Regions from separate parts of the Kitasatospora sp. NPDC096077 genome, predicted to be linked through region 2. Evidence: predicted binding sites of a transcription regulator. Region 2 holds the regulator's gene; the other holds the start of a gene.
What was found. The regulator HspR, encoded in region 2, represses chaperone genes until heat shock. The targets are predictions, from matches to a motif close to TTGAGNNNNNNNNNCTCAA.
Positions count from the first base shown of each region.

Region 1 (3,408 bases), on a different contig from region 2:
ATCGACAGAAGGTCTGGACCAATGCCGGGAATCCGACCGTTCTCCGCGTCGACGGTCTTCACCGGCTTTTCTCAGGTGCCTCTCAGAACCTCGACGTACCGTGGCGGCGACGGCGCCCCGCAGGGCGGAAACCGGCCTTCGCGTCGGTACGTTGGGCACCTTCCGGCACTGGTGGCCGCGGGGGTGGAGCGGAGGTCGGCATGGCGGGACTGCGGCAGGACACCGACCGGCGCGCGGCCGTGGGGTCGCCGTACGGAATGCTCCGCGGGGGGCTGCGCACCGGCGTCGTCGAATGGCTGCTGGAACGCGTTCCGACGCCCCGGCGCACTCCCTTCACCCTCGGATATCTGGCCGTGGTCGGGATCACCGCGACCTTCGCCAGGCTCGCCGACCCGGAACTCGTCCAGCACCTCCAGGAGGCCTCCAGCTCGGACGGCCACAACCTGCTGCTGCACCCGCTGCGGGTCCTGGTGCTCAGCGGGTTCTGGGTGGCCGGGGGATCGTGGACGCCCTACCTGTGGGGGTTCGCCGTCACCCTGGCGCCGTTGGAGCGCCGGGTCGGCTCCGCCCGGGCGGCGGCGGTCTTCGCGGCCGGGCACGTGGTGGCCACCCTGCTCTCCCAGGGCGTGGTGATCACCGCGGTGCGGCTCGGGCGGATGGCGCCGGAGGCGATGGACCGCCTGGACATCGGGGTCAGCTACGGGGTGTTCGCCTGCCTGGGCGCGGTGATCGCGTCGCTCCCGCTGCGCTGGCGGGTGCCGGCGCTGGCCGGTGCCGCACTGATGATCGCCCAGCAGATCGCCTCCCAGAGGGACCTGGTCACGGCCATCGGGCATCCGGCCGCGCTGCTCACCGGGGTGGCGCGGTGGCGCTGGGTGCGATGGGTCGAGCGGGGACCGTCCCGGCCGCGGCTCCGGCTGCCGCGGCTCCCGCTGGTCGGCGCCGGTCCCGTCCGGGCCGCCGTCCGGGCCCCCGCCGTGGTGCGGGCCGGTACCCGGCCGTCCACCGTGCGCTGACGCCCGGGTCTCTTGGGCCGTTCTTTCCCTGTTCTTTTGACGGGGCTTCCCTCCGGCCGTTCCGGTGACGGCGTGTTCGCTCGCAGCGAACACGGGTCGGGGAACATCCGACGCTCGTGAAGCCTTAGTCAGGTCGACTCAAGTTCACTGACCGGGGAGAGATCATGGCATCGACGTCCACACCGCTCACCCTGCCCGTGCTGCCGCTCGACGACGAGGTCGTCCTGCCGGGCATGGTCGTCCCGCTGGACCTGAAGGACACCGAGGTGCGGGCCGCGGTCGAGGCCGCCCGCGCGGCGGCCACCGGCTCCGGCAAGCCGCAGGTCCTGCTGGTCCCGCGGGTGGACGGCTCGTACGCGGCGGCCGGCACGCTGGCCACCGTGGAGCAGGTCGGCCGGCTGGCCGACGGAGACCCGGCGGCCCTGGTGCGCGCCGTGCGCCGGGTCCGGATCGGGGTCGGCACCACCGGCCCCGGCGCCGCCCTCTGGGTGGAGACCACGCCCTTCGAGGAGTCCTCGGTCGGCACCCCGGTGGCCGGCCGGGCCGCCGAGCTGGTCAGGGAGTACAAGGCGCTGTCCACCCAGTGGCTGCGCAAGCGCGGCGCCTGGCAGATCGTCGACCGGGTCGCGCAGATCGAGGGCGTCGGCGAGCTCGCCGACAACATCGGCTACGCCCCCTTCGCCACCGCCGAGCAGAAGCTCAAGGTGCTGCTGGAGGCCGACCAGGTCGCCCGCCTGGAGTACGCGCTCACCCTGCTGCGCGACCACCTCGCCGAGGAGGAGGTCAACGACACCATCCGCAAGGACGTCGAGGAGGGCGTGGCCAAGCAGCAGAAGGAGTTCCTGCTCCGCCGCCAGTTGGAGGCCGTCCGCAAGGAGCTCGCCGAGCTGAACGGCGACCCGGCCGACGAGGAGGGCGACTACCGCGCCCGGGTCGAGGCCGCCGACCTGCCGGAGCGGGTCCGCGAGGCCGCGCTCAAGGAGGTCGACAAGCTGGAGCGGTCCTCGGACCAGTCGCCCGAGGGCTCCTGGATCCGCACCTGGCTGGACACCGTCCTGGAGCTGCCCTGGAACGAGCGCACCGAGGACGCGTACGACATCGCCGGCGCCCGCGCCGTGCTCGACGCCGACCACGCCGGCCTCGGCGACGTCAAGGACCGGATCGTCGAGTACCTGGCCGTCCGCAAGCGCCGCGCCGACCAGGGGCTCGGCCTGATCGGCGGACGTCGGGGCGGAGCGGTGCTGGCCCTGGTCGGTCCGCCCGGGGTCGGCAAGACCTCGCTCGGCGAGTCGGTGGCCCGCGCCATGGGCCGCACGTTCGTCCGGGTCGCGCTCGGCGGCGTCCGGGACGAGGCGGAGATCCGCGGCCACCGGCGCACCTACGTCGGCGCGCTGCCCGGCCGGCTGGTGCGGGCGATCAAGGAGGCCGGCTCGATGAACCCGGTCGTCCTGCTCGACGAGATCGACAAGGTCGGCTCCGACTACCGGGGCGACCCGGCCGCCGCCCTGCTGGAGGTGCTGGACCCGGCCCAGAACCACACCTTCCGGGACCACTACCTGGAGGTCGAGCTCGACCTCTCCGACGTCGTCTTCCTCGCCACCGCCAATGTGCTGGAGGCCATCCCCGAGCCGCTGCTCGACCGGATGGAGCTGGTCCGCCTGGACGGCTACACCGAGGACGAGAAGGTCGTCATCGCCCGCGACCACCTGCTCCCGCGCCAGCTGGAGCGGGCCGGCCTGAGCGACGGACAGGTCGGCGTCGACGAGGCGGCCCTGCGCAGGCTGGCCGGGGAGTACACCCGGGAGGCGGGCGTGCGCACCCTGGAGCGCTCGATCGCCCGGGTGCTGCGCAAGATCGCCGCCCAGGCCGAACTCGGCGAGCGCGAACTGCCCGTCACGGTCGGCGCCGCGGACCTGCGCGCCCTGATCGGCCGGCCCCACCACGTGCCGGAGTCCGCCCAGGAGCCCGCCGAGCGGCGCACCGCCGTCCCCGGCGTGGCCACCGGCCTCGCGGTCACCGGCGCAGGCGGCGACGTCCTCTACATCGAGGCCTCGCTGGCCGACGCCGAGACCGGCGGCACCGGGCTGACCCTGACCGGGCAGCTGGGCGACGTGATGAAGGAGTCCGCGCACATCGCGCTCTCCTACCTGCGCTCGCGCGGCGCCGAGCTGGAGCTGCCGGTCACCTCGCTGCGCGACCGCGGCGTGCACCTGCACATCCCGGCCGGGGCCATCCCCAAGGACGGGCCCAGCGCCGGCATCACCATGACCACGGCACTGGCCTCGCTGCTCTCCGGCCGCAAGGTGCGCACCGACCTGGCGATGACGGGCGAGGTCTCGCTGACCGGGCGGGTGCTGCCGATCGGCGGGGTGAAGCAGAAGCTGCTCGCCGC
Region 1 is NZ_JBEOSV010000005.1:187,530-190,937, forward strand. Features, by position in the region: gene ABTZ03_RS07745 (rhomboid-like protein) at 201-1,016, shown strand; gene lon (endopeptidase La) at 1,181-3,408, shown strand, end outside.
Region 1: a site for HspR is predicted at 1,140-1,158, ahead of lon (endopeptidase La). Genes of this name have one in related genera too.

Region 2 (3,408 bases):
GCCGACTCCGCAGCGCGCTGTCAACAGCGCTTCCTGCAAACGCTGTTGACAGCGCAGTGACGATGGACATCAGGAGGTGGCGGAAGCCGTGAGCGAGCGCAGCGAGCGAGCCATCAAGGGGCGCGTGAACCGCTCAGCGGCTGCCGAGCGGAACGAGGTGGGCGCATGAGCGGCAAGGACTTCGTCGAGAAGGACTACTACAAGGTCCTCGGCGTACCCAAGGACGCCACCGCCACCGAGATCAAGAAGACCTACCGCAAGCTGGCGCGCGAGTTCCACCCGGACGCGAACAAGGGCGACGCCAAGGCCGAGGAGCGCTTCAAGGACATCTCCGAGGCGTACGACGTCCTCTCCGACGAGAAGCGCCGCAAGGAGTACGACGAGGCCCGCAGCCTCTTCGCCAACGGCGGCTTCCGCACCGGCGGCCCGGGCACCGGCAACTACGGCTTCGACTTCGGCGACCTCTTCAACGGCAGCCAGGGCGGCGGCGGCAGTGGCGGCGGCCTCGGCGACGTCTTCGGCGGCCTCTTCAACCGCGGCGGCGCCCGGCAGGCCCAGCCCCGGCGCGGCGCCGACGTCGAGACCGAGGTGACGCTCTCCTTCGAGGAGGCCGTCGACGGCGCGACCGTCCCGCTGCGGATGACCAGCCAGGCCCCCTGCCGGCTCTGCAACGGCACCGGCGCCAAGACCGGCACCACCCCGCGGGTCTGCCCGACCTGCGTCGGCGCCGGCACCGTCAGCCGCGGCCAGGGCGCCTTCGCGCTCTCCGAGCCGTGCAAGGACTGCCGCGGCCGCGGGATGATCGTCGACGACCCGTGCCCCGACTGCCACGGCAGCGGCCGGGCCAGCTCGGCCCGCACCATGCAGGTCCGCATCCCGGCCGGCGTCCAGGCCGACCAGCGGATCCGGCTCAAGGGCAAGGGCGCCCAGGGCGAACGCGGCGGCCAGCCCGGCGACCTCTACGTCACCGTGCACGTCGACCCGCACCCGGTCTTCGGCCGCAAGGGCGACAACCTCACCGTCACCGTGCCGGTCACCTTCCCCGAGGCCACCCTCGGCGCCACCATCGAGGTGCCCACGCTGAACGGCCCCGCCGTGAAGCTCAAGCTCCCCCCGGGCAGCGCCAACGGCCTCACCATGCGCGCCCGCGGCAAGGGTGCCACCCGCAAGGACGGCACCCGCGGCGACCTCCTCGTCACCATCGAGGTCGTGGTGCCGCAGCACGTCACCGGCGACGCGCTGGACGCACTGGAGCAGTACCGCGAGGCCACCGCCTCCGACGACCCGCGAGCCGCTCTCTTCCGGGCGGCGAAGGGAGCGTGACGACCAGATGTCCCCGACTCCGATGAACCCGATGCAGCCGATGGACCCCGACGGCCCCATCGGCCCCGGCCTCGGCGAGGGCCTGCCCGGCAACGGCCCCCGCCGCCCCCGGCGCGCCACCACCCCGCCGCAGTACGTGCTCACCGAGGACACCCCGGTGTACGTCATCTCGGTCGCCGCCGAACTCTCCGGCCTGCACCCGCAGACCCTCCGCCAGTACGACCGCCTCGGCCTGGTCAGCCCCGACCGCACGGCCGGCCGCGGGCGCCGCTACTCCGCCCGCGACATCCAGCAGCTGCGCGACGTCCAGCGGCTCTCCCAGGACGAGGGCATCAACCTGGCGGGCATCAAGCGGATCATCGAGCTGGAGAACCAGGTCACCGCCCTCCAGGCCCGCATCACCGAGCTGGCCGACTCCCTGGAAGGCGCCGCCAGCGCCCTCCAGCAGCGCGAGGCGGCCGTCCACGCCTCCTACCGCCGCGACCTCGTCCCGTACCAGCCGCCCACCCCGCAGTCCAGCGCCCTCGTCGTCTGGCGCCCCAAGCGCTGACCGGGGACCCGCACCGCACCACCAGCCGCCGGCTCCCTCCTGTTCGGGGGGTGCCGGCGGTTGTGTCGGCGTGGCAGGCTCCTTCCTGCCAGGTGGGAGCAGGTTCGGTCATGCGACAGTTGCAGCGGAATCTGGTAGTGAATACAACCGAGTAAGGCCGAAAGGTCCAAGCCGAGGCAGGGAGCAAGACATGAGTGGGACTGAGGCATCCGGTCCCATGGCCAACGCCTACAGTCAGCTCTCCCCCGAGGCCAGATCTCTCTACATGGCCGTCCTGCGGGAACCCGGGAGGGTGATCGCTGCCATAGCGGACGAAGGCGATCGCGGCTCCCTCCGCGAATTGGTCGATATCGGCTTGTTGGTACCGGATATAGAGGATCCGGGAATGCTCGTCGCCGTCGACCCAAAGCAACTCGCCAGCGCTCTCACGGCGACCTGGCAACGCAAGGCCCTCGATCTGCTCAGCCGGGCCGCTGCTCTGCCCGCCGAGTTCCAAGAGCTCACCCACGCCTATGGCAACGGGGGAAACGAGGCGCACGACGGTGGCCCGATCGAGCACCTCCACGGCCTGGCCGAGATCAACCGCCGACTGGTCGACCTCATGGAAGGCAGCCGCGAGGAGGTGCTGAGCGCCCAGCCGGGTGGGGGCTCCCGCTCCTTCCCGACGGAGGCGGCCATCGCCCTGGACACCGACATGCTCCGGCGCGGAGTCTCACGACGCACGCTGTACCAGCCGAGCACGCGGTACTCCGCTCCCACGCGGGCCTACGTCGCGGCCATGACCGCCGCCGGCGGCGAGGTCCGTACGCTGGGCGAGCCGTTCACCAGGATGATCATCGTCGACCGCACCGCCGCGATCATTCCGGTCAGCGGCGACCAGCAGCGGGCGGCATTCATCCAGGACGAGGCCGTGATCGGCTTCATGGTCAGCTTGTTCGAAAGCTTCTGGGAACGCGCCATCCCGTTCCAAGGAGGGCTTGACGTCCCCCCGGAGGTCGTTTCGAGGCTCCGCGAGAACATCCTCAGGATGATGCTGCAGGGCATCGGCCATCGCGTCATAGCCAGGAACCTGGGCTTGAGCGAGCGCACACTCGCCCGCCACATCGCCGAGCTACGGGACGAATACGCGGCCGACACCCTGTTCCAACTGGGCTGGAAGCTGTCCGAAAGTCACCGCACCATGCCGCTGTTCAACGACACCGAGACGCCCTACTGAGGCACGCTCAAGTCCAAATCACGTCATCAGCGATGGTGGCAGCGGCAAGGTTCCGGGCGGCCGTGGACTGCGCCTGGGAGGCAGCAGGCTGCTTGGTCCAGATCACGTCGGCGTGCACGGGAGCCGAACTAAACAGAACCGCCACTACAGCCAGTGCTATAGCGGTCGCACACCGACGCACCTCACGCACTGTGACCACTCCCCTTCGGACAATGTTGAACGCTCAGCGAATCGACCGCGCATGAGCTACAGCGCTGATTATGCTGCACGATCCCGAACGTGTCAGCGAGAGGTGCTCCACAACACTCTTGTTCGGCCT
Region 2 is NZ_JBEOSV010000025.1:56,469-59,876, forward strand. Features, by position in the region: gene dnaJ (molecular chaperone DnaJ) at 166-1,323, shown strand; gene ABTZ03_RS22290 (heat shock protein transcriptional repressor HspR) at 1,331-1,873, shown strand; gene ABTZ03_RS22295 (hypothetical protein) at 2,091-3,089, shown strand.